DNA from 2 places in the Nonomuraea antimicrobica genome. Region 1 is predicted to be linked to the other one. Evidence: riboswitches for the same ligand, from Rfam matches in the RefSeq annotation. Region 1 holds a riboswitch; the other holds the start of a gene.

What was found. Region 1 has a riboswitch for S-adenosylmethionine ahead of thrC (threonine synthase). Riboswitches for the same ligand answer to the same signal wherever they lie in the genome.
Region 2: linked by a shared signal. The riboswitch ahead of ABD844_RS36850 (aminotransferase class V-fold PLP-dependent enzyme) and the one ahead of thrC (threonine synthase) in region 1 are both predicted to bind S-adenosylmethionine.

What each region holds. Positions count from the first base shown of each region.
Region 1 is NZ_BAAAZP010000217.1:17,502-32,363, forward strand. Features, by position in the region: gene ABD844_RS46580 (peptide ABC transporter substrate-binding protein) at 1-1,079, shown strand, start outside; gene ABD844_RS46585 (ABC transporter permease) at 1,207-2,151, shown strand; gene ABD844_RS46590 (ABC transporter permease) at 2,144-3,118, shown strand; gene ABD844_RS46595 (ABC transporter ATP-binding protein) at 3,132-4,169, shown strand; gene ABD844_RS46600 (ABC transporter ATP-binding protein) at 4,153-5,169, shown strand; gene ABD844_RS46605 (lipid-transfer protein) at 5,232-6,413, opposite strand; gene ABD844_RS46610 (Zn-ribbon domain-containing OB-fold protein) at 6,410-6,814, opposite strand; gene ABD844_RS46615 (S8 family serine peptidase) at 6,840-8,015, opposite strand; gene ABD844_RS46620 (DUF3263 domain-containing protein) at 8,392-8,691, shown strand; gene otsB (trehalose-phosphatase) at 8,731-9,501, shown strand; gene ABD844_RS46630 (MFS transporter) at 9,524-10,687, opposite strand; gene ABD844_RS46635 (alpha,alpha-trehalose-phosphate synthase (UDP-forming)) at 10,730-12,154, opposite strand; gene ABD844_RS46640 (RNA polymerase sigma factor) at 12,186-12,740, shown strand; SAM riboswitch class I at 12,820-12,961, shown strand; gene thrC (threonine synthase) at 12,975-14,207, shown strand; gene ABD844_RS46650 (MoaD/ThiS family protein) at 14,232-14,507, shown strand; gene ABD844_RS46655 (cold-shock protein) at 14,747-14,862, shown strand, end outside.
Region 2 is NZ_BAAAZP010000149.1:38,128-52,989, forward strand. Features, by position in the region: gene ftsH (ATP-dependent zinc metalloprotease FtsH) at 1-1,084, shown strand, start outside; gene folE (GTP cyclohydrolase I FolE) at 1,081-1,662, shown strand; gene folP (dihydropteroate synthase) at 1,746-2,603, shown strand; gene ABD844_RS36815 (nuclear transport factor 2 family protein) at 2,600-3,046, shown strand; gene folB (dihydroneopterin aldolase) at 3,036-3,401, shown strand; gene folK (2-amino-4-hydroxy-6-hydroxymethyldihydropteridine diphosphokinase) at 3,398-3,901, shown strand; gene ABD844_RS36830 (DUF3180 domain-containing protein) at 3,898-4,365, shown strand; gene ABD844_RS36835 (acyltransferase family protein) at 4,384-5,508, opposite strand; gene ABD844_RS36840 (NADH-quinone oxidoreductase subunit D) at 5,505-6,650, opposite strand; gene ABD844_RS36845 (DoxX family protein) at 6,773-7,441, shown strand; gene ABD844_RS36850 (aminotransferase class V-fold PLP-dependent enzyme) at 7,519-8,805, opposite strand; SAM riboswitch class IV at 8,848-8,963, opposite strand; gene ABD844_RS36855 (TerC family protein) at 9,243-10,001, shown strand; gene ABD844_RS36860 (cytochrome P450) at 10,011-11,204, shown strand; gene ABD844_RS36865 (SAM-dependent methyltransferase) at 11,254-12,216, opposite strand; gene ABD844_RS36870 (chaplin family protein) at 12,407-12,634, shown strand; gene ABD844_RS36875 (Rossmann-like and DUF2520 domain-containing protein) at 13,038-13,928, shown strand; gene panC (pantoate--beta-alanine ligase) at 13,951-14,787, shown strand.

The DNA of each region.
Region 1 (14,862 bases):
TGCTGGGCTACACCGCCTTCTACCCGCTGCCCCAGTCGGCGCTCGGCCCCGACGGCAAGATCACCCAGGCGTTCGGCGAGAAGCCGATCGGCCAGGGCCTGTTCAAGCTGGACAAGCCCTACAAGAAGGGCACCGACCAGACGATCGACATGTCGGTCTACGACAAGTACACCGGCAAGAAGCCGACCGGCTGGACGAAGCTCCAGTTCAAGGTCTACACCAGCTCCGAGACCGCGTGGAACGACCTGCAGGCCGAGAACCTGGACATCCACGACTCCCTGCCGGCCACCGCGATCTCCACGGCCAAGTCCGTGCTCGGCGACCGCTACTTCGACGAGCCCGACGCCGCCATCGGCTACATCGGCGTGCCGCTGCGGTACAACAAGGAGTTCGACAACGTCGACATCCGCAAGGCCATCTCGATGGCCATCGACCGCAAGACGATCAGCGACACGGTCTTCTCCGGCACCCGTGCACCGGCCGACGACTTCATCAACCCGGCCATCCCCGGCTACCGTCAGGGCGCCTGCGAGGCGTGCACGTACAACCCGGCCGAGGCCAAGAAGCTGTACGAGTCGGCCAACGGGCCCAAGACCATGGAGCTCGGCTACAACGCCGACGGCGGTCACAAGGAGTGGATCGAGGCCGTCGCCAACAACCTGCGCGCCAACCTGGGCATCGAGGTCACGCCGAAGCCGTTCGAGAAGTTCCAGGGCATCCTGGACGCCCTCGACGCCAAGGAGTACAAGGGCCTGTTCCGCATGGGCTGGTCGATCGACTACCCGTCGGCCGAGAACTACCTGACCCCGATCTTCGGCACCGGCGCCATCGGCACCGGCTCCAACTATGGCGGCTACTCCAGCAAGGAGTTCGACGACCTGGTGGCCAAGGGCGACCAGGCGGCGGACGCCGCCGAGGGCCTGAAGTTCTACCAGCAGGCGGGCGACATCCTGATCAAGGAGCTGCCGTACATCCCGGTCTACTTCTACCGCAGCAACTACGGGCACTCCACGAAGATCAAGAACGTCAAGCTCAACCTGCTCAACCAGGTCAACTGGGCCGACATCGAGAAGGCCTGACGTCATTCGCGAGGTGGACGGCACTTGCCGTCCACCCGTCGAAGGGCTGAGCTTGGAGGCAGTCACTCGAGCCGGGTAAATCACGGACTCAGGGGGGCTGCCTCCAAGTGCGTACCGGAGGGCTGGAATGGGCCGATATGTCATTAGGCGTTTGATCCAGGCGATACCCGTCCTGCTCGGCGCCACGCTACTCATCTTCTGCATCGTCTTCGCGCTGCCTGGTGATCCCATCGCGGCGATGTTCGGAGACAAGCGCCCGGACCCGGCCGTGGCCGAGGTCCTGCGCGAGCAATACCACCTCAACGACCCGCTGCTGCTGCAGTACTGGTACTACATCAGCGGGGTGCTCCTCCACGGGGACTTCGGCGTGAACTTCGCCGACGTCCCGGTCTCCCAGATCATGGCGGGCAAGTTCCAGGTCACGCTGAACCTGGCGCTGGTGGCCCTGCTCATGGAGGCCGTCATCGGCGTCGGCCTCGGCCTGTGGGCGGCGCTGCGCCGCGGCAAGTCCACCGACACCGTGATCCTCGCCTCGACCCTGCTGCTGATCTCGGTCCCGACGCTGGTGACCGGCTTCGTGCTGCAGCTCGTTCTGGGCGTGAAGCTCAAGCAGTGGACCGGCCTGGACATATTCCCGGTCGCGGGCACGTTCGCGGGACTGCGCAGCTACCTGGTGCCCGGCTTCGTGCTGGCCGGGGTCTCGGTCGCGTACCTGACCAGGCTCACCAGGACGAGCCTGGTGGAGACGCTCAGGGCGGACTACATCCGCACCGCCACGGCCAAGGGGCTGTCCAGACGCCGCGTCATCGGCAGGCACGGCCTGCGCAACGCCTTGATTCCGCTGGTCACCTATCTGGGCGCCGACCTCGGCAACCTGATGGGCGGCGCGGTGATCACAGAGACGATCTTCAACCTCCCGGGGATTGGCAATCAGCTCTTCACGTCGGTTTACTTGCGGGAACAGCCGGTTGTCGTGGGCATCGTCACCGTTCTGGTGCTGATCTACATCCTGGCCAACCTGGTCGTCGACTTGTTGTACGCCGTGCTAGACCCGAGGATCCGCTATGAGTAACCCAACCCCGCCGGTCGGGCCGGGACTCCCGGAGACCCAGACGCTGGTCTCGGACACGGCGACCGCACCGGCGCCGGCACGTGAGGGCAGGCAGGACAAGAGCAACAAGCCCGCCAGCCTGTGGTCCGACGCCTGGTACGACCTCAGGCGCCGGCCGATGTTCATCATCTCGGTGATCATCATCCTGATCCTGCTGGTGATGTCGTTCTGGCCGTCGCTGTTCACCTCGATCGACCCGTTCAACGCCAGGACCTGCGACCTGTCCACGGCGCGTCAGGGGCCCAGCGCCGGCCACCTGTTCGGCCGGGACAACCAGGGTTGCGACGTCTACGCCAGGACGATCTACGGCGCCCGCAACTCCATCGTGATCGGCGTGCTGACCACGCTGATCACCACGCTCGTCGGCGGGCTGCTCGGCATCATCGCCGGCTTCCGCGCCGGCGTGGTGGACACGGTCGCCTCGCGCGTCACGGAGATCTTCTTCGCCATCCCCCCGATCCTCGGCGCGCTGCTGATCGCGGCCACGTTCCGCGGCCGGGCCAACAGCATCCTGCTGGTGATCATCGCGCTGGCGGTGCTCGGCTGGCCGATGACGTACCGCATCATGCGGGCCGCCGTGATCACGGCGAAGAGCCAGGACTTCGTGGTCGCGGCCAGGGCGCTGGGCGCGGGAGCGGGCCGGATCATGTTCCGCCACCTGCTGCCGAACTCGCTGGCCCCGGTCATCGTCGTGGCCACGATCAACCTGGGCAGCTTCATCGCGGCCGAGGCCGCGCTGTCGTTCCTGGGCGTCGGCGTGCAGTCGCCGGACATCTCGTGGGGCCTGATGATCGCCGACGCGCGCAACAGGTTCCTGGAGGCGCAACTGCCGCTGGTGTTCCCCGCCGTGTTCCTGAGCGTCACCGTGCTCGCGTTCATCATGATGGGCGACGCCGTACGCGACGCGCTCGACCCGAAGCTCAGGTAGGAGGGGGGATCAAGTGAAGAAGACGTCCGCGGATGTGTTGCCGGCCGAGGGAGGGCTCGGCGACGAACCGCTGCTCGCGGTCGACGACCTGCACGTGGAGTTCAACACGCGCGCGGGGGTCGTCCGCGCGGTCAACGGCGTGAGCTACTCGGTCGGCCCCGGCGAGACGCTGGCGGTGCTGGGCGAGTCGGGTTCGGGCAAGTCCGTGACGGCCCAGGCCATCATGGGCATCCTCGACATGCCGCCCGCGGTCATCCCCAAGGGGGAGATCCGCTTCAGGGGCACCGACCTGCTCAAGCTGTCGGAGGAGGCCCGCACCCAGGTGCGCGGCCAGCGGATCGCGATGATCTTCCAGGACGCGCTCTCCGCGCTCAACCCGGTGTTCACCGTGGGCTGGCAGATCAGCGAGATGTTCCGGGTGCACCGGGGCATGTCCAGGGGCGACGCCATGAAGAAGGCCGTCGAGCTGATGGACAGGGTCCGCATCCCGGCCGCCCGGCAGCGGGTGCAGGACTACCCGCACCAGTTCTCGGGCGGCATGCGCCAGCGCATCATGATCGCCATGGCGATCGCGCTCGACCCCGAGGTGCTGATCGCCGACGAGCCCACCACGGCGCTCGACGTGACCGTGCAGGCACAGATCATGGAACTGCTGGCCGAGCTGCAACGCGAGAGCCAGATGGGCCTGATCCTGATCACCCACGACCTCGGCGTCGTGGCGGACGTGGCCGACAAGATCGCGGTCATGTACGCGGGGCGCATCGTCGAGCACGCCCCGGTGTACGACATCTACAAGGCGCCGGCGCACCCGTACACGAAGGGCCTGCTGGACTCGATCCCCAGGGTCGACCTCAAGGGCCAGGAACTGTACGCGATCAAGGGGCTGCCGCCCAACCTGCTGAACCTGCCGGACGGGTGCTCGTTCCACCCGCGGTGCCCGTACCGGCAGGACAACTGCGTGTCCGACGTCCCCCAGCTCTACGAGATCAGCGGCACGCGCAACAGCGCCTGCCACTACTGGAGGGAGGTCCTCGATGGCGAACGACAGTGAGCGCATCCTCGAGGTGCGCGACCTGGTCAAGCACTTCCCGCTCACCCAGGGGATCCTCTTCAAGAAGCAGATCGGGGCGATCAAGGCCGTCGACGGCGTGTCGTTCGATCTGAACAAGGGCGAGACGCTGGGCATCGTGGGCGAGTCGGGCTGCGGCAAGTCCACGCTCGCCAAGGTCCTGATGGCGCTCGAACGGCCCACGTCGGGCTCGGTGAAGATCAACGGCAGGGACATCGCCAAGGCGGAGGGCGGCGAGCTGAAGCGCATGCGCCGCAACATCCAGATGGTGATGCAGGACCCGTACACCTCGCTGAACCCCCGGATGACGGTCGGCGACATCATCGGGGAGCCGTACGAGATCCACACGGAGGTCGCGCCCAAGGGCGACCGGCGCCGGCGGGTGCAGGAGCTGCTGGAGGTGGTCGGGCTCAACCCCGACCACATCAACCGCTACCCGCACCAGTTCTCCGGCGGCCAGCGGCAGCGCATCGGCATCGCCCGCGGGCTGGCGCTGCAGCCGGAGATCATCGTCTGCGACGAGCCGGTCTCGGCGCTGGACGTGTCGATCCAGGCGCAGGTCATCAACCTGCTGGAGCGGCTGCAGAACGAGTTCAACCTCGCCTACATCTTCATCGCCCACGACCTGTCGGTGGTGCGCCACATCTCCGACAGGGTGGGGGTGATGTACCTGGGCAAGTTCGTGGAGCTGGGCAAGGACGCCGACATCTACGACAAGCCCGCTCATCCGTACACGCAGGCGCTGCTGTCGGCGGTGCCGGTGCCCGACCCCGACGGGCGGGAGCAGCGTGAGCGAATCATCCTTCAGGGTGACCCGCCGTCTCCGGCCAACCCGCCGAGCGGGTGCCGGTTCCGTACGCGGTGCTGGAAGGCGCAGGAGATCTGCGCGGAGCAGGAGCCGCTGCTGCAGATCCGGTCGGGGACCGGACACGAGAGCGCCTGCCACTTCGCAGAGACGCACGACGTGGTGCACGTGGGCTGATCCGGCCCCGTGCCCCATGGCACAACGGCCCCCGGGAGGTCTTCTCTCGGGGGCCCGTCGTGTCAGGTCGTGGCGATGACGGCGGAGCCGTGGCCGAACAGGCCCTGGTTGGCGGCCAGGCCCACGCGGGCGTCCGGCACCTGGCGCGCCCCCGCCGCGCCCCGTAGCTGCGTCGTCAGCTCGCAGAGCTGGGCGATGGCCTGGGCGGGGATCGCTTCGCCGAACGAGGCCAGACCGCCCGACGGGTTCACCGGGATCCGGCCCCCGAGCGCGGTCTCGCCGGAGCGCAGGAGCTTGTCCGCCTCGCCGGCCGGGCACAGCCCGAGGTCCTCCGTCCAGTCGAGCTCCAGGGCCGTCGACAGGTCGTACACCTCGGCCAGCGACACGTCCCGGGGTCCCGCCCCCGCCTCCTCGTACGCCGCGTGCGCGAGCGCCGCCCTGAAGGGCCTCTCCGGCGCGGGAACGGCGGCACAGGAATCCGTGGCGAAGTCGGGCAGCTCCAGCACCGTGTTCGGGAAGACCGGCGTGACCGTGGACACCGCGGCCAGCCGGACGTACCGGGTGGCGTGGCGGCGCGCGTACGACTCCGACGTCAGCACCACCGCGGCGCCGCCGTCCGAGGTGGCGCAGATGTCCATGAGGCGCAGCGGGTCGGCCACCATGGGGGAGGCGAGCACCTCCTCGGCCGTGACCGGCCTGCGGTAGCGGGCCATCGGGTTGAGCGAGCCGGCCAGCGCGTTCTTGACCTTGACGGCCGCGAAGTCGGCGGGGGTCGAGCCGTGCAGGGCCATGCGGCGGCGCGCGTAGAGCGCGAAGTACGCCGGGTTGGCGGCCCCGAGCAGACGGAACCGCAGCCAGTCTGGATCGTCGGGCCGGTCGCCGCCCACCGGCGCGAAGAAGCCCTTGGGCGCCGCGTCCGCCCCGACCACGAGCGCCACGTCGCACATCCCGGCCAGGATCCTGGTACGCGCGATGTCCAGCGCCTGGGCCCCGGACGCGCAGGCCGCGTAGCAGGAGGCGACCCTGGCGCCCGACCAGCCCAGCGCCCTGGCGTAGGAGGCGCCGGAGACGAACCCGGGGTAGCCGTTCCTGATCGTGTCGGCCCCGACCACGAACTGCACGTCCGTCCAGGCCAGCCCGGCGTCACGCAGGGCCGCGCGGGCGGCGGCCACGCCGTACTCCAGGAAGGGTCGGCCCCACTTGCCCCAGGGATGCATCCCGACGCCCAGCACCGCCACGCTCATGAGGCCCGCCCCCACATCCACACCAGCGGCCCGTCGGCCAGCGGGCCCGAGGTCAGCTCCAGCTCCATGCCCACCGCGAGCTGCTCCACGGTCAGGCCGCTGACCTGGCCGAGCACCACGATGCCCACCTCGTCGAGCTCGACCGCGGCCAGCGTCACCGGCTCGTACGGCTCGGCCGCCACGAACGGCGCCGGCGGCGGGTAGCAGGCGTTCGTGTACGACCAGACCCGCCCGCGCCGCGGCAGCCTGACGGTCTCGGTGTCCGTGCCCTCGCAGCGCGGGTTGGGGCACGAGCCGTGCCTGGGCGGGAAGCAGACCGTGCCGCAGCCCGCGCACCTGGTGCCGAGCAGGCGGGCGCCGTCCTCCTCGACGGTGAACCAGCCCTCGATCGCGTACGTCATAGCCGGAGTATCACACAAGCGCTTGTTAGGTTGAATCCCTCCCGCGGTGCCGCAGCACCACCCAGCCCGACATCGCCACCATCAGCAGCACCAGCCCCGCCACCACCGGCATCCTGGAGGCCGGTGCGGGCCCCGCGCCGAAGTACCGTCCCGGCCTGGGCGGCGCCGACGCCGGCCGGGCCAGCCGGTCGGCCTCCCGCAGGGCCAGCAGCGCGTTGGCCACGCCGTGCCCGTAGGCGGGGCTGTAGCCGCCGGGGGGCCGCCGCCTGGTGCCCAGCTCGATGGCCATCCGCACCTGGTGGGGCGACAGGCCGGGGTGGGCCGACCTGACCAGGGCCGCGATGCCCGCGACCGTGGCGGCGGCCGAGCTGGTGCCGTCGCCCACCACGTACGAGTCGTCGCCGTCGGCCGTCACGATCTCCGTGCCGGGGGCCACCACGGACAGGTAGTCCTGCCTGTTGGAGAAGGGGGCGACCGTCATCCGCCGGTCCACCGCGCCCACCGCGATCACGCCGGGGTAGGCGGCGGGGAAGTTCTTCCTGTTGCCGGAGTCGCCGTCGTTGCCCGACGAGGCCACCAGCACCGCGCCCTTGCCGATCGCGTACCGGACGGCCGCCTCCTCCGCCGCCGAGCCCTCCCATGCGCCGCTGCCGCCCCCGAGTGACATGCTGATCACGCCGGCGCCGTGGTCGGCCGCGTACCGGATGCCCTCGGCCAGCGCGTCGGAGCGGACGGAGGGGTTCATGGAGGGGTTCTTCGCGCGGCGCGGGTCGCCGTTCTCCAGCGTGACCCGTACCGACAGCACCTGGGCGGCGGGGGCCACGCCGATGACGCCCCTGCGGCCCCCGTCGTGCCGGCGTCCGGCGATCAGGCTGGCCATGGCGGTGCCGTGCGGCCCCCACGGCCCCCTTCCCGCCCCGGTCAGGTCGGGGCCCTGGATGATCGCGCCTTCCAGGTCGGGGTGGCGGGGGTTGACGCCGGTGTCGAGCACGGCCACCACCACGCCCTCGCCGCGGCTCGACCGCCACGCCTCGGGCAGGCGCAGCGCGCCGAGCTGCCACTGCCCGGCCCGCGCCGCCTCGCCGACGTCGTCGGCCGAGCCGGACGGCACGGGCTTCGCCAGTGCCGCGATCGTCCCCGGATCCATGAGCGCGCCCGCCATGAGTCCGGTCAGCAGGACGGGCGGGACGAGCTTCCTCATCGGGCCGGCGCCCGGTGCGGCGCTGCCGACCCCACGGGGACGGGCCGGTCGGCGGACAGGGCGGAGAGCAGCGTGACGTACAGGTGGTACACGACAACCTCGAGCGGGAGGGGAGGGACCTCCGATCGCTCGCATTCTGACACGCGAAAGTCCGCCCAGCCCGACGCTTCGGTAAACAGACCGATACGCGGAGTAGTTCTGATCTGCCGCTTTTCGCCGACGGAGATGGTGAAAGTCGGACATGTGCACCCGGCGGGAGTCCAGCCGCCGCGCCACGTACCCCAATCCGCCGTGAACGGCCGCACTCCGCACATTACGATTGGCCACGGGCCGCGTGCGGGCGAGACCATCGCTCGCCCCTTTCGAGGAGGACACCATGGGAGCACCCCTCAGCGGTGACGATGCTGCCCAGGAACCGTCCCGACAACCACTCTCAGAACGCGATCTCGAGCTCCTCGCCTTCGAGCGCCAATGGTGGCGCTACGCGGGCGCGAAGGAGCACGCCATCAAGGAGACGTTCGGGTTCTCCGCCACGCGCTACTACCAGCTGCTCGGTGAGCTGATCGACCGGCCGGAGGCGCTCGAACACGATCCCATGCTGGTCAAACGGCTGCGCCGGTTACGGTCCACGCGACGTCGTGACCGCGCCGCCAGAAGGCTCGGCATGCGTCCCTGACCGGCTGGGTACGGCAGCCGCGTGAGGAACATCCCTGGAATGAAGGCGATACTGAACGATCCGGCGGGCGCCGTGATCGGGCTCGACTTCGACGGCACCCTGTCGCCGATCGTGCCCGACCCCGCCGAAGCCGTGATCCACCCCGAGGCGCCCGAGGTGCTCGCCGCCCTGGGCGACCACGTCCGCGCGGTGGCCATCGTGACCGGCAGGCCCGCGGCCACCGCGCTGGAGCTCGGGCCAGGACTGGCCGGCGTGCCCGGGCTGGTGGTGCTCGGGCACTACGGGTTCGAGCGCTGGGAGGGCGGGCGGATCTCCGCGCCCCCGCCCCCGCCGGGTGTGCCGCGGGCCGAGGCCGAGCTGCCGCTGCTGCTCGACTCCCTGGGCCTGTCCGAGGTGAGCGTCGAGGACAAGCACCGGGCCGTGGCCGTGCACACCAGGCGTGCCCCCGACCCCGAGGGCGCGCTGGCGGCGCTGCGCGAGCCGCTGGCCAAGCTGGCGGAGAAGCACGGCCTGGTGGTCGAGCCCGGCCGCATGGTGCTGGAGCTGCGGCCCCCGGGCATGGACAAGGGGCAGGCGCTGAGCCTGTTCCTGGCCGAGCGGGCGGCCCGGTCGGTCATGTTCGTGGGTGATGACCTGGGCGATCTGGCGGCGTTCGAGGCCGTACGCGCCTCCGGGCTGCCGGGGGTGACCGTGTGCAGCGGGTCGGCCGAGGTGACCGCGCTGGCCGAACGGGCCGACCTCGTGGTCGACGGGCCCGACGGGGTGGTGGAGCTGCTCGGCGAGCTGGTGGCGGCGTTCGGCCGGCTGTGACCGGGCGCGGCCCAGAGGCGGCTCAGGAACGCCGCCCCGCAGTGAGCACCCCGGCCAGCGCCAGCCCGATGAGCACCGGCACCATCAGGAACGCGGTCCAGGTGCCGAAGCCGTCGGCGAGCGTGCCGAGCGCGAGTGGCCCGGCCGCCATGGCGCTGCCCGCCCAGATAGGCGAGGCCGCCGCCGCCAGGTCCGCCCGGCCGCCGGAACCGGTGATCAGCGCGGCCAGCGCGAGCGGGAAGTGCAGGGAGACGCCGAGCCCGCAGACCACCAGCCCGGCGTACGACAGCAGAGGCTGGGTGCTCAGCCAGAACAGCAGCCAGCCCGCGGCCGTCACCGCCAGCGCCCCCGCGAACAGCGGCGTGCCCGGCAGGCGCAGCGCGAGCTGAGCCCCGGCGAACCTGCCCGCCGCCATGCCCGCCACGAACGCCGTCAGCCCCGTGGCCGCCGTCGCCGCGCTCAGCCCCGTACGCGAGGCGAACAGGTCGGCGGCCCACAGGTTGAACGTGAACTCCAGCGCCACGCAGCAGAACAGCACCAGCCCCGCCAGGTGGAACCGCCAGCCGGGCCGCTCCGCGGGAGGCGCGCTCCCACCGGCCCCGGCGGCCCGCCGGTCGGGCCAGACCCTGCCCATGGCCAGCGCGAGCAGCACGCTGGTGATCGGCGTGGCCAGCAGCGCGACCCGCCAGCCGAGCGCCGTCTGCGCGACCACGCTGAGCCCGAACGTCATCGCCATGCCCACGACGACCCCGACCGCGTTGGCCTCGCTGATCGCCGCGGGACCGGCCGGGCCGTGGTGATCGCTGAGCGTCGCCATGCACGTGTAGAGCATGATCGAGCCGAACCCGCCGGACACGCCGTAGCCGAGCAGCGTCATGGGCAGCGCGTCGGTGATCAGGATCATGAGCACGCCGGCGTTCATCCCGGCCAGGCCGATCCAGCACGTCGCGCGCCGCCCGAGCCGCCGGGTGAGCAGGGGCAACAGGAGCCCGGCCACGATCGTGCCGAGGGCCATGGAGGTGCCGTGCAGGCCCGCCACGGTGGCCGACGTGCGCTGGTCGGCGCGCAGCAGCGGCAGGGCGGCGCTCAGCCCGTACAGGAAGGTGGCGAACGTGCCGAGCTGCAGGTAGACGAGCCAGGTCGGGCGGTCTCTGACCAGTCGCGCGGAGGGTAAGACCGTGGTCACCCGGCAGCCTCCCGCTGGATGGAGGGACCTGTCGGTCTCATGTTAGGCCAGCGCGTCGAGCTGCGCCGCGAGCCATTTCCGCGGCGGCAGCGCGGTGGCGGCGGCGGCCAGCTCGTCGCGGCGCGAGCGGCGCTCGTCCTCGGGCATGACCAGCGCGGTGTGCAGCGCGGCGGCCGTGCCGCTGATGTCGTACGGGTTGACCAGGAGCGCGTGCTCGCCCAGCTCTGCCGCCGCCCCGGCCTCCCGCGACAGCACCAGTGCGCAGCGCGGCGACAGCACCGGGCCCTCCTTGGCCACCAGGTTCATGCCGTCGCGGACGGGGTTGACCAGCAGCACGTCGGCCATCCGGTACGCGGCCAGCGAACGCGCGTAGTCGTCTTCGACGTTGAGTATGAGCGGTTCCCAGTCTTCTGTGGCGTACTCGTCCTCGATCTCCTTGGCGCAGCGCTGCACCGAGGCGGTGTACTCGCGGTATTCGGGCAGGTCGTGGCGGCTGGGGTAGGCGAAGACCAGGTGCACCACCCGGCCGTGCCACTCGGGGTGGGCGGCCAGGAACTCGCGGTAGGCGTTCAGGCCGCGCACGATGTTCTTCGACAGCTCCGTGCGGTCGATGCGGACGATCAGCCTGCGCTCGCCCACCTGCTCCCTGAGCACGGCCATGTGCGACTCGACGTCGGGCTCGCGGGCCCGCTCCCACAGCTCCGCGCCGTCCACGCCGAGGCTGTGCACGCCGATGCGGGTCGTCCGGCCCTGGTACGTGATCGTGCGGGCGACCCGGTCGGTCTCGGCGCCCAGCAGCCGCTCGCAGCAGTCCATGAACGCCTGCGCCCACCGGTCGGTGAGGAACCCGGCGTGATCGGCGCCCAGGATGCCCTCCAGGACCTCGCCGGCCACGTCGTCGGGCAGCAGGGAGAAGTATTCGGGCGGTGCCCACGGCGTGTGGCTGAAGTGGGCGATGCGCAGGTCGGGCCGCTCGGCGCGGAGCAGGGCCGGGGTCAGCGTCAGGTGGTAGTCCTGCACCATCACGCGGGCGCCGTGCCCCGCCTCCTCGGCCAGCGCCATCGCGAACGCGCCGTTGTAGTCGCGGTACGACTCCCACTCGCGCGCGAACCTGGTGCCGAAGCTGGGGGAGTTGGGGATGTCGTAGAGCAGGTGGTTGACGAACCACAGCGTGGAGTTGGCCACGGCGTTGTAGGCGCGGTGGAACGTGGCCGGCGCGATGTCGAGCATCCGCAGCGGGCCGGTGTCGTAGCCGGCGTGGTCGAGCCGGCCCCCCGCGGCCAGGCGTACGGCGTTGCGGTCGCCGTCGGACAGCGCGGCGCAGACCCACAGCACGCCGTCTTTCCTGGCGATGCCCGACAACCCCGAGACCAGGCCCCCACCCCCGCGTCTCATCGTCAGCTCGCCGTCGTCGGAGACGGTGAAGGAGACGGGCCCTCGGTTGGAGGCCAGCAGCACGCTGTTCATCATGGCTCCCTTCGACCATAGGATCCCAGCTATGGCGCTTGATGAGCTAACCGAGGAACTCGCCCGCTCCGCCGCCGCCGGGGACCATCGCGCACTTGGCGAGCTCCTGGCGCGGATCGAGCCTGATGTGCTGCGGCACTGCGCCCGGATCCTTCCGTATCACCAGGACGCGGAGGAGGCCTCGCAAGATACGTTGCTGGCCGTGGCGCGTAACATCGGGCGCTTCGAGGGGCGGGCCAGGTTCAGCACCTGGCTGCACATCGTGACGGCGAACTGCGCGCGCACCACGTACCGGTCGCTGAAGCGCAGGGCGGCCGAGCAGACCTCCGACGAGCTGCCCATGCAGAAGCCCGACGTGCGGCGGGTCAGCGTGATCGCGGGCTCGCGGCTCGACCTGCTCGAGGCGATGGAGACGCTGGAGGCCGACAAGCCCGACCTGGCGCAGGCGCTGGTGCTGCGCGACATCGTCCAGCTCGACTACAACGAGGTGGCCGAGCAGCTCGGGATCCCGCTGGGCACGGCCAAGTCGCGCATCCACCAGGCCCGCAAATACGTGCAGGGACTGCTGGGGGAGGACTATCGCTGAGACTGTCCGTCTCGCATGTTGAGACGGGTGGTAATTTCGGCCCCTTAAGCGGGTAGAGTCCATTTCAACAACTGCATATTGCTCATCCAGAGGGGTGGAGGGACCGGCCCTGCGAAGCCCCGGCAACCCTCCCGGCTTTCGACTCGCGACCTGGCGAGGCCGACCGGGACAAGGTGCCAATTCCGGTTCGTGGTCAAGGTGGCCGCGGGCGAAGATGAGGGAAGGCCTCGCTTCATGTCGCTTGACTTTGGTCCTGCTGTCGGCCTCTCGTGCCGTGAGTGCGGTGCGCGCTACCCCCTGGGTCCCAGCTTCGCGTGTCAGGAGTGTTTCGGGCCGCTCGAAGCGGCCTACTCCTTCGGCGACGTGACCCGCGCGGAGATCGAGTCGGGTCCCGCCAACATCTGGCGTTACCGTTCGCTGCTTCCCGTGCCGGCCGACGTGGCCAGTAAGCCCAATATGAACCCCGGCTGGACCAAATTGGTCAAGGCCGGAAACCTCGGGCGGACACTCGGCATCAAGTCGCTTTACGTGAAGGACGACTCGGGCAACCCCACCCACTCCTTCAAGGACCGCGTCGTCGCCATCGCCGTCGAGGCGGCGCGCAGCTTCGGTTTCCACACCCTTTCCTGCTCCTCCACCGGCAACCTCGCCGGCGCGGTCACCGCGGCGGCGGCGCGGGCGGGGCTCGAGGCGTGCGTGTTCATCCCGGCCAACCTGGAGCAGGCGAAGATCGCCATGGCTCGCGTGTTCGGCGGGAAGCTGATCGGGATCGAAGGCACGTACGACGAGGTCAACAGGTTCTGCTCCGAGCTGATCGGCGACCCGCTTGGCGACAAGTGGGGCTTCGTCAACGTCAACCTGCGGCCCTACTACGCCGAGGGCTCGAAGACGCTCGCGTACGAGATCGCCGAGCAGCTCGGATGGCGGCTGCCCGAGCAGATCATCATCCCCATCGCCTCAGGCTCCCAGCTCACGAAGATCGACAAGGGCTTCAAGGAACTGGTGGCGCTCGGCCTGGTCGAGGACACGCCTTACAAGATCTTCGGGGCCCAGGCCGCCGGGTGCTCGCCCGTGTCCACGGCCTACAAGGCCGGCCACGACGTCGTGCAGCCGGTCAAGCCCGACACCATCGCCAAGTCGCTGGCCATCGGCAACCCCGCCGACGGGCCGTACGTGCTGGACATCGCCCGGCGCACCGGAGGGGCCGTCGAAGACGTCACCGACGCGGAGATCGTGGCCGCGATCAAGCTGCTGGCCTCGACCGAGGGGGTCTTCGCCGAGACGGCGGGCGGCGTCACGGTGGGCGTGCTGAAGAAGCTCACCGAGAACGGCCTGCTCGACCCCGAGGCCGAGACCGTGGTGCTCAACACCGGCGACGGGCTCAAGACGCTCGACGCGATCAGCGGCGACGCCACGCCCACGGCCGTGATCCGGCCCTCTCTCGACGCGTTCCGCGCGACTGTCTGACAACCAGGAAAGGCGACGTAAACCATGAGCGTTTCTGTGCGGATTCCCACCATTCTGCGCACGTACACCGGTGGGAGCGCGGAGGTCAGTGGCGAGGGCGCGACTCTTCGTGACGTGCTCGCCAAGCTGGACTCCGACTACCCGGGGATCGGCGCGAGAATTCTTGATGAATCGGGCAAGATTCGGCGTTTTGTCAACGTTTACGTTGGGGAAGAGGACGTCCGTTTCACCGAGGGTCTCGACACTCCAGCCCCTGAAGGCACTCAGATCTCCATCATCCCGGCGGTGGCCGGCGGCTGACACCGTCCATCCCATGTGAAGGCGCCCCTAGTGGGCGCCTTCTGCTTTTCCGGCCAATTCCGCGTTGAACGACCTTCGGCGCGAACAAATAGGCAGTTTGCAGATTGACTCTGTTGCCAAACCCCGTGCCACAGGTATGGTCGAGGGCGATCGTCTGGCTGATTTTCGGTTAAGTCACACGATTACAGGTCCCGCGGAGGAATGGGCGAGATCTGGGAGACCAGTAAGAGGAGTCGGAAGTGGCGCAGGGCACCGTCAAGTGGTTCAACGCGGACAAGGGCTACGGCTTCATCGCGGTAGACGGTGGTAAGGATGTATTCGTCCATTACTCAGCGATCATGATGGACGGGTACCG
Region 2 (14,862 bases), on a different contig from region 1:
CGGCTTCGACGTCAAGGGCGGCGTGATCCTCATCGCCGCGACCAACCGGCCCGACATCCTCGACCCGGCGCTGCTGCGTCCCGGCCGGTTCGACCGGCAGGTCACCGTCGACCGTCCCGACCTCGAGGGCCGCAAGGGCATCCTCAAGGTGCACGGCCGCGGCAAGCCGTTCTCACCCGACGTCGACCTCGACGTGATCGCCCGCCGCACCCCCGGGTTCACCGGCGCCGACCTGGCCAACGTGATCAACGAGGCGGCCCTGCTCACCGCGCGGGCCGACCAGAAGCTGATCACGATGGACGTCCTCGAGGAGGCGATCGACCGTGTCATGGCAGGGCCCGAGCGCAAGACGCGGGTCATGTCCGACAAGGAGAAGAAGATGATCGCCTACCACGAGGGCGGTCACGCGCTGGTGGCGCACGCGCTGCCGAACTCCGACCCGGTCCACAAGATCACGATCCTGTCCCGTGGGCGCGCGCTCGGCTACACGATGACGCTGCCGATGGAGGACAAGTTCCTGGCCACCAGGTCGGAGATGATGGACCAGCTCGCGATGCTGCTCGGCGGTCGCGCGGCGGAGGAGCTCGTCTTCCACGAGCCCACCACCGGCGCCTCCAACGACATCGAGAAGGCCACGGCCGTCGCCCGCCGCATGGTGACCGAATACGGCATGAGCGAGCAGCTCGGCGCCCGTAAGTTCGGCTCCGGGCAGGCCGAGGTCTTTTTGGGCCGCGAGATGGGCCACGAGCGCGACTACTCCGAGAAGATCGCCTCCACGATTGACGAGGAGGTCCGCCGGATGATCGAGACGGCGCACGACCAGGCCTGGGACATCCTGGTCGAATACCGCGACGTGCTCGACAACCTGGTGCTGGAGCTCATGGAGAAGGAGACCCTCTCCCGCGATCAGGTGCTGCAGATCTTCGCCCCGGTGGTCATCAAGGCGCACCGCCCGTCCTACGCGGGCTACGGCAAGCGGCTGCCCTCCGACCGTCCGCCGATCCTGACGCCGAAGGAGCAGTCGGCCAACGGCTCGCTCACCTCGGGTCACCAGGACGCGCTGCCGTCAGGGGACAGTGCGTGACACAGCACGACGTCGACTTCGGGCGGATCGAGAAGGCCGTACGCGAGATCCTCTACGCCATCGGCGAGGATCCCGACCGTGACGGCCTGATCGAGACCCCCGCCCGGGTCGCCCGCGCCATGGCCGAGCAGTATTCCGGGCTCGGCCAGGCGCCGGAAGACGTGCTCAACAAGGTCTTCGACGTCGATCACGACGAGATGGTGCTCGTCCGCGACATCGAGGTCTACTCCAACTGCGAGCACCACCTCGTCCCGTTCCACGGGCTGGCCCACGTGGGCTACATCCCCAACGAGAAGGGCCAGATCACCGGCTTGTCCAAGCTGGCCCGCCTGGTCGACATCTTCGCCCGTCGCCCCCAGGTGCAGGAGCGCATGACCTCCCAGATCGCCGACTCGCTCATGCGGGTCCTGGAGCCCCGCGGGGTCATCGTGGTCGTCGAGGCCGAGCACCTGTGCATGACGATGCGCGGCGTACGCAAGCCGGGCGCCAAGACGGTCACCTCGGCCGTCCGCGGCGACTTCCGCACCAGCGACAAGACCCGCTCCGAGGCCATGGCGCTCATCCTGGCCGGCCGCTGAAGAGCCCCGTCCACGTGCCCGCCGAAGACCGAACGGGGTACCCACGATGTCAGCAGGTGTGGGGAAGCGCCTAGGCTTGGCCCATGACTAGCGTGCCCATCAACGCGCCGGGAGGTGCGGAGCGGTGCCTCGTCATGGGCGTGGTCAATGTGACGCCCGACTCGTTCTCCGACGGCGGGCTGTGGTTCGACCCGGCGATCGCCATCCAGCACGGGCTTGACCTGGTGCGGGAGGGCGCCGACCTGGTCGACGTGGGCGGCGAGTCCACCCGTCCCGGCGCGGCCAGGGTGTCTCTGGAGGAAGAGCTGGCCAGGGTCGTCCCGGTGATCAGGGCGCTGCACGCCGAGGGGGTGCCGGTCAGCGTCGACACCATGCGCGCCGAGGTCGCCAAGGCCGCCGTCGAGGCGGGCGCGCGGCTCGTCAACGACGTGAGCGGCGGCCTGGCCGACCCCGAGATGCCCCGCGTGGTGGCCGCGACCGGCGTTCCCTACGTCGTGATGCACTGGCGCGGGCACAGCCACGACATGTACTCTCGCGCGGTCTACGCCGACGTGGTCACCGAGGTGTGTGAAGAGCTGGCCAAGCGGGTCGACCTGGTGCTGGCCGAAGGCGTCGCGGAGGAGCAGATCGTGCTCGACCCCGGCCTCGGCTTCGCCAAGAACGCCGAGCACAACTGGGCCCTGATGGCCGGCATCCCGCGCCTGGCCGAGCTGGGCTATCCCCTGCTCATCGGGGCTTCCCGCAAACGTTTCCTGGGCCGGCTGCTGGCCGGTCCCGACGGCACGCCGCGGCCGTTCAGCCGCAGCGACGACGCCACGCTCGCCGTGACCGCGCTGGCCGCGCACGCCGGAGCCTGGTGCGTACGCGTGCACGAAGTAGGTCCCAACGCCGATGCCGTGCGCGTGGCCGCCGCATGGAAGAGAGCCGGAGCTGGCACATGAGCGTCGACACCGCCGCCATCGAGACGGTCAACCAGGAGTTCTACGCCGCGATCGAGAGCGGTGATCTCGACAAGATGACCGAGATCTGGGCCGAAGACTCCGCGGACGACCAGGTGAGCTGCGTCCATCCGGGCTGGACGATGCTGACCGGCCGGTCCGAGGTGCTGCGGTCGTGGGCCCTGATCATGGCCAACACCACCTACATCCAGTTCGTGCTGACCGACGTCAGCACTACCGTGCTGGGTGACGTGGCGGTCCTCACCTGTGTGGAGAACATCCTGACCGCGGGGGAGGAGGGTGAGGCCAGCTTCGCCGCGGGCAAGGTGGTGGCCAGCAACGTCTACATCCGCACCCCGCAGGGCTGGCGGCTGTGGATGCACCACGGCTCGCCGGTGCTCCAGGGAGACGACGAAGAGGAGGAGGACAGCGAGCTTGAGCCTTGATCGCATCGCTCTCAAGGGCCTGCGCGCCCGCGGCCGGCACGGTGTGCTCGCCGCCGAGCGGGAGCTGGGCCAGGAGTTCGTGGTGGACGCGACGCTGTTCCTCGACACCGCCCCGGCCGCGGCCGGCGACGACCTGACCAAGACCGTCCACTACGGGGAGCTGGCGCAGGCGCTGACCGAGGTGGTGGCGGGCGAGCCGGTCGAGCTGATCGAGACGCTCGCGCAGCGCCTGGCCGACGTGTGCCTGGCCAGCGAGCTGGTGCACAAGGTCGAGGTGAGCGTGCACAAGCCGGCGGCGCCGATCCCGCTGCCGTTCGACGACGTGATCGTGACCATCGAGCGGAGCCGCGCATGAAGGTCGTGCTCTCTCTCGGCAGCAACCTGGGCCACCGCTTCCGTACGCTGCAGGAGGCCGTGGACACCCTGTTCGACGCCCCCGGGCTCGAGTTCGTCAAGGCGTCGCCCGTCTACGAGACCGAACCGGTGGGCGGGCCCGGCGGGCAGCGTCCCTACCTCAACGCGATCGTGGTCGCCGAGACCACGCTGGAGCCGCGTACGCTGCTGGAGCGGGTGCAGGGCGTGGAAAACGCCTTCGGCCGCGTACGCGTGGAGCACTGGGGGCCGCGTACCCTCGACATCGACCTGATCGTGGTGGGCGAGACCGTCTGCGACGACCCCGACCTCACGCTGCCGCACCCCCGGTGCCACGAGCGCGCGTTCGTGCTCGTGCCCTGGTCGATGGCCGACCCCGAGGGCGTGGTGCCCGGGCGCGGTCTGGTGTCGGAGTTGCTGGAGGGGCTCGACAGGCATGGGATACACCTGCGCCCCGACCTGAAGCTGCAGAGGCCCGATTGAAGCCCACCCACCCCGGCCCCCTGGTCGGCATCCTCGTCGTCGTGGCCCTGCTGACCTGGGCGGCGATCAGGCCGGTCTACTCGGGTCTGCCGGTCATGCCGTGGACCGCGATCCCCACGGTGCTGCTGCTGGCCCTCGGCGAGGCGTACAGCGGCTGGGCGACCAAGGCGAGGATCGCGCGCAAGCCGCACACCAAGCCGGTGGAGCCGCTGTCGGTGGCCCGGCTGGCGGCGCTGGCGAAGGCGTCGGCGTACGCGGGGGCGCTGTTCGGCGGCATCTTCGCCGGGTTCGCCCTCTACACGGTGCAGATGCTCGACAGGGCGACGCCGCGTGGCGAGTTCTTCGTGGCGGCGGGCTCGTTCGTGTCGTGTGTCGCGCTGGTCTGCGCCGCCCTCTACCTGGAGCACTCCTGCCGCATCCCCAAGGGGCGCGACGAGCACGACGAGCGCGACGAGCGCGACTAGCGCCCGTCTCGCTCCCTGTCAGCCGTGCCCCGAGCTGATGGACCCGCCGACTTCCGTGTCCCGTGTTCGCCGCACGGGGGTGCGGCGGCCGAAGAGGTAGATGACGGGGGCCGTGCAGATGAGGGGGCCGATGATGGCGATCGGCCGCTCCAGCCACCATTTGAGGTCGGGCGGGATCTTGTCGCCCAGGGTGCCGAACAACCACCACGAAAGTCCCAGCGAGATCGCCATCCCGGTGGTGTGGAACAGGAACAGCGGCAGTGAGTACCGGTTGATGAAGTCGTTCGCCCGGCCCCAGCGCGGACGCGCCAGCACCCGTTCCATGGCCGGGCGCAGCACCTCCACCAGCCCGATCTGGAACAGCAGCAGCGCCACGATCACGAACGTGGGCGGCGCCATGTTCGACCACTTGTCACCGGGCACCCCGACCATCGAGCCCGGGTAGATGCCCGAGTAGACGAGCCCGATCAGGGCGAACAACCCCGTCCACAGCAGGGCGAAGTCGTAGCGCCTGGGCAGCGCAACGACCCGGTCGTAGAAGAACCCGGCCTGGTGGGCCAGCCCCCATACGATGATCATGTTGAACCAGCCGACCCCCTCGATGCCGTACCGGAAACGTACGACGTCGACCACCAGGGCCGCGCCGGCGAGCCAGATCAGGGCCAGCACGTCGTAGCGCCGGTGCAGCCACAGCGCGACCGGCAGCAACGCGATCAGCATCAGGTAGACGGCCAGGAACCACAGCGGGCTGAGCACCAGCACCACCACCCGCCACATCCAGTCCACGTGGAACGTGGACGTCACCACCGCACCGATGATGATCCACACCCCGCACAGGAACAGTGCCGGTAATGCCAGCGCCCGCATGCGCCGCAGCACGAACGCCCCGATGCCCACGCCGCTCTCCTTGGCCCGCTGCCAGGACAGCAGGTGCACGTGCCCGCCGACGTAGAAGAACAGCGGCAGCACCTGCAGCAGCCAGGTCAGGATCCACAGCCCGGAGGTGAAGCCCAGCGGGCTGGTGGCCTCGGGGCCGTGCGGCTTCCACTGCAGGATCGTGAAGGCCCAGTGCCACACCACCACGACGATCAGGCTCAGTGCTCGCAGCCAGTCGACGTATTTGTCGCGTTCCCCCGCTTTCACCGGTCGATGTCCCCCACCACGAAGAACATGGAGCCCAGAATGGCCACCATGTCGGCCACGAGGTGCCCGGGGAGCATCTCGCGCAGTACCTGGACGTTGCTGTAGGAAGCCGAGCGCAGCTTGAGCCGCCACGGCGTTTTGTCCCCCTTGGAGACCAGATAGTAGCCGTTGATGCCGAGTGGGTTCTCCGTCCACGCGTACGTGTGGCCCTCCGGCACCTTGAGCACCTTCGGCAGCCGCTGGTTGATCGGGCCGGGCGGCAGCGAGCGCAGCCGTTCGACGCAGGCGTCGGCCAGGTCGAGCGAGACCTTGAGCTGGTCGAGCAGGACCGCGAAGCGGGCGTGGCAGTCGCCGGCGTCGCGCGTGACGACCGTCACCGGCAGCTCGGGATAGGCCAGGTACGGATCGTCGCGCCGCAGGTCGAAGTCCACTCCGGAGGCGCGGGCGATGGGGCCGCTGACGCCGTACTGCATGATCTGCTCACGGGTGAGCACGCCCACCCCCTTGGTGCGGGCGATGAAGATCTCGTTGTGCAGGATGAGGTTCTCGATGTCGGGCACCCTGCGCCGGGTCTCCGCGACGGTCTCCGACACCCGGTCGAGCCAGCCGAGCGGCAGGTCCTCCTTGAGCCCGCCCACCCGGTTGAACATGTAGTGCATGCGCCCGCCGGAGATCTCCTCCATGACGGCCTGGACGCGCTCGCGTTCGTTGAAGGCGTAGAACAGCGGCGTCATCGCGCCCAGTTCGAGCGGGTAGGAGCCGAGGAACATCAGGTGGTTGAGCACCCGGTTGAGCTCGGCCAGCAGCGTACGCGCCCACACGGCCCGCACCGGCGGCTCCATGCCCAGCAGCCGCTCGGCGGCGATGACCACGCCCAGCTCGTTCGCGAAGCCGGAGAGCCAGTCGTGCCGGTTGGCGAGCATGATGATCTGACGGTAGTCACGCACCTCGAACAACTTCTCCGCGCCCCGGTGCATGTAGCCGATGATCGGCTCGGCGGTGGCGATGCGCTCGCCGTCGAGCGTCAGCCGGAGCCTGAGCACCCCGTGGGTGGACGGGTGCTGGGGGCCGATGTTGAGAATCATGTCCTCGGTGGCCAGCTCTTTCGCGCCCGCGCCGATTCCGACCACACGTTCCGTCATATGGCAATGCTGCCACCGCCGGCGGTGGCGAGCCAGCGCGGGGGATGGTCAAGAGATGGTAGGGAAACGCATCCCGAAGCCGGACACGGGGAGTAATAGCCGGGAACGGGGGAGAAAACACCATGAAGAGAGTTGTTTATGATGTCGCGGGTTTGATCGCGCGGATCGCGACGGGCGTGATCTTCGTGGCCCACGGCTGGCAGAAGTGGCAGGGCGGTCAGAGCGTCACCTCGCAGGACTTCAGGGACATGGGGATCCCGATGCCCGAGCTGACCGCCGGGTACACGACCCTCGTCGAGGTCGTGGGCGGCGTCCTGCTGATCCTGGGGTTGCTGGTGCGCCCGGTGGCGCTGTTGTTGCTGCTGGCCATGGTCGGTGCGATCGCTTTCGTGCACGGGGGCAAGGGCGTCATGGTCGAGAACGGCGGCTGGGAGCTGACCGGGGCGCTGGGCGCGCTCTGCCTGCTGTTCCTGGCGTTGGGCGGCGGGCGCATCGGGGTGGACGGCATTTTCGCCCGGATGTTCCGCAGGCGTTCCGAACGGCGGGTCGCCGCGGGGGAGGAGCCGGTCGTGTACCCACCGGGCGCGTACGTGCCGGGCGGGACCGCTGCGGGCGGCACGGCGGTGGGAGACGACACGACCGCCGGGGCCACGACGCACGGGAGGCGGCCGGACGTGCCCAGGCAGCCCGCCGCGCCCACCTCCCGCAGGCTCGACGACGAGGACATGAGGGAGATCGACGCCCTCGTCGCCGACGAGCCGCCCCAGCACCACAAGCCGCCGAACCGCTGAGCCGCCCAACCGCTGAGCTGCCGAACCGCTGAGCCGCTGAGCCGCTGAGCCGCTGAGCCGGCCACCGTCCCGGGTTGTCAGCGGGCGACCAGGTCCCGCAGCGCCTCGATGAGCCGGTCCACGTGCTCCTGCGTGCTGCCGATGCCGATCGAGGCCCGTACCGCGGAGGCGGTGTCGTCATCACAGCCGCCGTCGGAGGCGCCCAGCAGGTGCCGGACGAACGGGTGCGCGCAGAACTTCCCGTCGCGCACCCCGATCCCGTGCTCGCCGGACAGCACCTCGGCCACCTCACGGGCGGAGTACCCGGCCACGGTGAACGACACGATGCCGACCCGCGGGTGATCGTCCCCCCACAGGGACAGCTCGCGTACGCCCGCGATCGAGGCCAGGCCCGAGCGCAGGCGGTCGATCAGCCGCTCCTCCTCGCATACCAACTCGGTCCAGCCGGTGGCGGTCAGCGCGTCGCAGGCGGCGGCCAGGGCGATGGCGCCCAGCACGTTGGGGGTGCCCGCCTCGTGCCGCGGCTCGGGGTCGTCGTGCCACTCGACGTCCTCGCCGACCGAGCGGACCGCCCCGCCCCCCTTGAGGTACGGCTCCCCGCCGGCCAGCCAGTCACGCCGCCCGACCAGCGCGCCCGCGCCGAAGGGGGCGTACAGCTTGTGCCCGGAGAAGGCCACGTAGTCGAGGTCGAGCGCGGTCAGGTTGACCGGCCGATGCGGTACGAGCTGCGCCGCGTCCACCAGGATGCGGGCCCCGTGCCGGTGCGCGATGTGGGCCAGGGCGGCGATGGGCCACAGCTCGCCGGTGACGTTCGAGGCGGCGGTGACGACGAGCAGCTTGGGCCCGTCGATCCCGGCCAGCGCCTCGTCGGCGGCGCGTACGGCCTCGCCGGGGAAGGCGGGCGGCGCCAGGCGGACCGCGTCCGGCCAGGGCAGCAGGGAGGCGTGGTGCTCGGTGTCGAAGACCACGGTGGTGGTGCCCGCGGGCAGGCAGCCGGCCAGCAGGTTCGTGGCGTCGGTGGTGTTGCGGGTGAAGATCACGGCGTCGTCGGGGCGGGCGCCGACGAACGCCCTGACCGTGTGGCGGGCCTGCTCGTACCGGGCGGTGGTGAGCTGCGAGGCGTAGCCGGCGCCGCGGTGGACGCTGGAGTAGGCCGGAAGCGCGGCGGTGACGGCGGCGCTGACCGGCTCCAGACAGGGCGCGCTGGCGGCGTAGTCGAGGTTGGCGTACCCGACCAGCCGGCCGCCCTTGACCGGCACCTCGAGGTCGGCGCCCAGCACGGCGGGGATCGGCCGGCTCGTCGCGGACGCGGGCGCGTCCGCCTCGGCGGAAGAGGTGGAGTTGAAGATCGTCAGCGTGGACACGGCGAAGCTCCTTGGGTCATCGGACCCCAGGAAGTGCCACGGAGCCCGCGCTTGCCCGCCACACCTCGTGGCGGACCTGGTCTTCACCCGGGGCACCCCGCCGCGGACGCGAGGGTTGCCGGCCAGCTAGCCGGGGCTTGACGCTGGCGCTCATGACCTACGAGCGGACTATACCAAGAACAAACCTCCGCATAACACTCCCACCCCGAAGTCGCTCGTGACGGATGTCACGGCGGCGGTCCGCTCCACGGGTTCTGGTGGATGCCGCGGCGGCGCCAGGAGTCCGCTCATGGGAATCGCCCGTGGACTGTCGGTACCGCAGGTCGCCTGCCGATCGGCGCTCCCGCAGGAATCATGATTTTTCGCGAACTAATGAGGCCCTTGGCTCGTTGCTACCGGGAAACCCCCGTCAGCCCCGAGTCATGGAGGTACCCCCGATGCTGGACTGGGTGGCCGACCCACAGATCTGGATCGGCTTCTTCACCCTGGTCGCCCTGGAGATCGTGCTGGGGATCGACAACATCATCTTCATCTCCATCCTCGCCGGAAAGCTGCCACCGGAACAGCGGGACCGGGCACGGGTGCTCGGTCTGGCCGCGGCCCTGATCAGCCGCCTGCTCCTGCTGCTGGGCCTGTCCTGGGTGGTGCAGCTCACCGAGCCGCTGTTCGAGGTGCTCGGTCACGAGATATCGGGACGCGACCTGATCCTGCTGCTCGGCGGCCTGTTCCTGCTGGGCAAGAGCGTCACGGAGATCCACCACAGCATGGAGGCCCCGCACGGCAAGAACGGCAGGAACGCCGCCGCCGCCTCCTTCGCCTCCGTGATCGCGCAGATCATGGTGCTGGACATCGTCTTCTCGCTCGACTCCGTCATCACCGCCGTCGGCATGGTGGACCAGCTCGGCGTGATGATCGCGGCCGTCGTGGTGTCGGTGCTGGTGATGCTGTTCGCCTCCGGGCCGATCAGCAGGTTCGTGGACACCCACCCGAGCATCAAGATGCTGGCGCTGTCGTTCCTGGTGCTGATCGGTGTGGTGCTGGTGGCCGAGGGTCTGGAGCAGCACATCCCGAAGGGCTACATCTACTTCGCGATGGCGTTCTCGGTCATCGTGGAACTGCTCAACATCCGGATGCGGGGCAGGAACGCGAAGCAGCAGCCGGAGGAGGTTCCCGAAACCAACGGAGCATCCTCCTAAGATGCGATAGTGGGCTTTGATCCTTGGAATCCGGATTTCGTGGCGTACCCGTACCGGGTGTACGACGAGTTGAGGCGTGCGGCGCCCGTCAGCTACTTCGAGCCGACGGGCCAGTGGCTGATCGCGCGCCACGCCGACGTGAACGCGCTGCTCAGAGATCGCCGGCTGGGCCGCTCGTACCTGCACGTGGCCACGCACGAGGAGTTCGGCAGGCCGCCGGAGCCGGAGTTCCAGGAGCCGTTCTGGCGCGTGATCAGGGCGGGCATGCTCGACGTGGAGCCGCCGGTGCACACCCGGTTGCGCCGGCTGGTCTCCAAGGCGTTCACGCCGCGCATGGTCGAGTCGCTGCGCCCCCGCGTCCGGGCCATCGCCGAGGGCCTGGTGGAGGCGTACGTGGCCAAGGGCGGCGGTGATCTGATCGCCGAGGTGGCCGAGCCGCTCCCGGTGACCGTCATCGCCGAGATGCTCGGCATCCCCGACCAAGACCGCCACCTGCTGCGCCCCTGGTCGGCCGACATCTGCGGCATGTACGAGCTGAACCCGGCCCCCGAAGCCCAGCACACCGCCGTACGCGCGGCGTCGGAGTTCGCCGGCTACCTCAAGTCCCTGGCCGCCCAGCGCCGCCGCGCCCCGGGTGAGGACCTGATCAGCGCGCTCACCCGCATCGACGAGCTGACCGAGGACGAACTCGTCGGCACCTGCGTGCTGCTGCTCAACGCCGGTCACGAGGCCACCGTGAACGTGACGGGCAACGGCTGGTGGTCGCTGTTCAGGAACCCGGGCGAGCTGGCCAGGCTGCGCGCCGACCGTTCCCTGCTGCCCACGGCGGTGGAGGAGCTGATGCGCTGGGACACGCCGCTGCAGATGTTCGAGCGCTGGGTGCTGGAGGACATCGAGGTGCACGGCGTACGGATCCCGCGCGGCTCGGAGGTGGCCCTGCTCTTCGGCTCGGCCAACCGGGACGAGGCGGTGTTCGAGGACCCCGACCGGCTGGACGTGGGGCGGCCCGACAACCCGCACATCTCGTTCGGCGCCGGGATCCACTTCTGCCTGGGCGCGCCGCTGGCCCGCATCGAGCTGATGGAGTCGTTCGGCGCGCTGCTGGACCGGGCGGGGACGCTGGAGCCGCGCGAGGAGCCGTCGTGGAAGCCGGGATTCGTCATCCGCGGCCTCCAGTCGCTGGACCTGACCGCCGCCGCCTGAATCCCGTGACCTGTTCCGTCGCGTCGTCCGCCCGCGGGTCCAGGCGGGCTCACTTGGTCTGGACGAGCCAGCCGAAGCCGCCCAGCCCCGACGCGTCGATCAGCTCGGCCTCCTCCGAGGCCCGCGCCAGAGCCCGGAGATAGCCGCGCGGGTCACTGCGGGCCTGGTCGAGGGGCGGACGCGCGCCGGTGAGCCCCAGCCGCCGCAGCACCTCGCGCTGTGTGGACAAGCCTGTGGATATCGCACCGGCCCGCCGCCCCGCCTCGGCGCACGCGTCGAGCGCGACGTGCGCCGTGATGTCGCAGCTCCCGTCGGGTACGGGGACCACCACCGCACCATCGCGGTAACCGGTCAGCGTGCCGTGCAGCGGCCGGTTGTCCACAGGGTGTGCATAGTCGACGGCGATCGCCCGGCCGCTGGTCAGGCTCACGAGGACCGAGGCCCACGCCTCGTCGCGCGGGCGGCCGATCTCGGCGCGGTATCCGACCCGGCACAGCGGCCACCACCGCGCCACCCACTCGCGATCGGCGGGCGGGAGGCGGTCGCCGAGGCGTTCCTCGCCCGTACGCACGTCGACCATGACCAGCCGCGGCCCGTCGAGGGTCTGCTCGGCCACGTCGAGCGGCACGTTGTCGAGCCACTCGTTGGCGATGGCCAGCCCGGTGATCTCGCCGGGCAGGGTGCTGGACCACGCGATCCGCTCGGGCAGCCCCTCCGGCCGGGGGGAGAGGTCGACGGCCGTGACGCGCAGCCGGTCGCGCAGCCGGGGCCCGGCGGCCTCCAGCACCTGGGTGACCAGCGCGCCCTCGCCCGCGCCGATGTCGACCAGGTCGAGCGCGCCGGGTTCGCCCAGCTCCGCGTCCACCTCCGCGAGCAGCGACAGCACCGCGCCGGCGAAGGCCGACGAGGCGCTGACCGAGGTGCGGAAGTGGCCCGACGGGCGTTCGCGGAGGTAGAAACCCTGGTCGCCGTACAGCGCGCGCTCCATTGCGGCGCGCCAGGTGAGCCACATGCCAGGACTATCTCATGACTTCCGAGTGACACGTATAGTCATCGCATGACTACCCTAAGTCGCCAACTTGCGGTAACGTTTACATATTGTCAGCGAGTGATTGCGTTGCGCCAACCCCCAATTGGCGGGGCCGGTCGCTCACGAGCAAAAGCACCCAGCGGCACGAGCCGCAAAACTGAGAGGAGCCCTCGTGCTGAAGAAGGTCATGGTCGTCACCGGAGCAGTCGCCATGATGTCGCTGGCCGCCCCGGCGCACGCCGACATCACCAACGGCACCGGTGGCGTGATCTCCGGCAACCAACTCCACATCCCGATCGTCGCCCCGATCAACGTCTGCGGCAACGCTGTCGCCGTCATCGGCGTCGCGGTCGCAGGCTGCAAGGGAGGCGCTGGGGCTTACGCGCCCAGCCACCACTGAGCAACGAAAGAGCCCGGGTCGGCGCAGGCCGGCCCGGGCTCCTCTCCCAGCTGGTCAGTCGGCGGGCGACCAGCCGGCGCACCTCCAAGAGGTCACATCGTGCGGGCGTCGGGTCTCGATCAGGGACTCGGCGCCCGCTGCCTTTGCGATGAACCCCTCTCCTCATCTCTTCCGACAGGGGGTGCACTCTTTGTGTGCCCTTGTCGCTTTTGTCGTTAACTCAACGCGCGGCAAAACACCAGTCACGCTCACCGCTCCGAGGGGCCGTTACGCTGTTCGGCGATGCCATACGGACGAGATGACCGCGTCAGCGAGCCGCCGCCGCATAATCGTGCCTGACCGAGACCCACGGCGGCGGTCCGCTCCGTGGGGCTCTCATTCGCGTTTACAGAGGTGAGACGTGATGGACGCAGGCGATCGCCCGGCACGGTTGGCCGTCGGTGTGCTCGGGGCGGGCAAGGTCGGCTCGGCTCTCGGCGCCGCGCTCGCGCAGGCCGGGCACCGGGTCGTGGCCGCCAGCGGGGTGTCGGACAACTCGCAGCGATGGGCGGCCGAGCGACTCGGCGTCACGCCGTCCCGGCCTGACGAGGTGGTGGCGGCGGCCCAGCTCATCCTGCTCACGGTGCCCGACGACGCGCTGCCCGACCTCGTCAACGGGCTGGCCCGCACGGGGGCCGACCTCAAGGGCAAGATGCTGGTGCACACCAGTGGGGCGTACGGGCTGTCGGTGCTCGATCCGGCGGCGCAGGCCGGGGCGTTGCCGCTCGCGCTGCACCCGGTGATGACGTTCACGGGCCGCGACGACGACCTCAACAAGCTCACCGGCATCTCCTACGGAGTCACGGCCCCAGACCTGCTGCGGCCCGTCGCCGAGGCCCTCGTGATCGAGATGGGCGGCGAGCCGGTGTGGATCGCCGACGCCGACCGCCCGCTCTACCACGCGGCCCTGGCGGGGGCGGCCAACCACATGGTCACGCTCATCGCCGAGTCGTCCGACCTGCTGCGGGGCATCGGCGTCGAGCACCCGGGCCGGATGCTGGGCCCGCTGCTCGGCGCGGCGCTCGACAACGTGCTGCGGCTCGGCATCGCGGGGCTGACCGGCCCTGTCGTACGCGGTGACGCCGGCACTGTGCGCAAGCACGTGGACGCGCTGATCCTGGCGGCCCCCGAGGCCGCCGACGCCTACATCGCGCTCGCCCGGCTCACCGCCGACCGGGCGCTGGCCGCGGGGTTGCTCAAACCGGAGGAGGCGGAGCGGCTGCTCGATGCGCTGGGGGGCAATATATGGACCTGACCGTCGCGTTCGGAGGGCAGTTATGGATCTGATCGTCGCCAGGAACCGGGAAGACCTGGTCAAGGCGCGTCGTGCTGGAACGGTGGCGCTGGTGCCGACCATGGGCGCGCTCCACGAGGGCCACATGTCGCTGATCAGGCAGGCTCGGGTCCGCGCCGACCAGGTCGTGGTGAGCGTTTTCGTCAACCCCCTGCAGTTCACCCCTAACGAGGATTTTTCACGCTATCCCCGTACATTTGACGCCGATCTGGACGCGTGCCGGACCGAGGGCGTGGACGTGGTGTTCCACCCCGCGGCCGAGGACATGTACGCGCTCGACCGCCAGGTCGGCATCTCCTCCGGCGAGATGGGCGCCAGGGTCGAGGGCGTGTTCCGGCCGGGCCACTTCGACGGCGTGCTGACGGTGGTGCTCAAGCTGTTCAACCTGGTACGTCCCGACCTGGCGGTCTTCGGCCAGAAGGACGCCCAGCAGCTCGCCCTCATCCGCCGCATGGTCACCGACCTCGACCTGCCCATCGAGATCCTGGGCGTGCCCACCGTACGCGAGCCCGACGGCCTGGCCCTGTCCAGCCGCAACCGCTACCTCTCCGAGGACGACCGGCGGGTGGCGCTGGCGCTCTCGCGGGCCCTGCGTACGGGCGCGGCCCAGTTCACTGCGGCCACGATCAGGGCGGCGGCCCAGGAGGTGCTCGACGCGGCCGGGCCCGACCTCGGCGTCGACTATCTGGCCCTGGTCGACCCGGCCACGTTCACGGAGGTCGGCGACGACTTCGGGGGCGTGGCCGTGCTCGCGGTGGCCGCGAGGGTGGGCGGCACGCGCCTGATCGACAACGTCACCCTCACCCTGAATCCCGCCTGAGGCGCCTTACCGCCGGGCGCCTTACCGCGGAGCGCTCGGCACTGAGCACCCCCGGGGCATGTTCGCGCCGCGCCA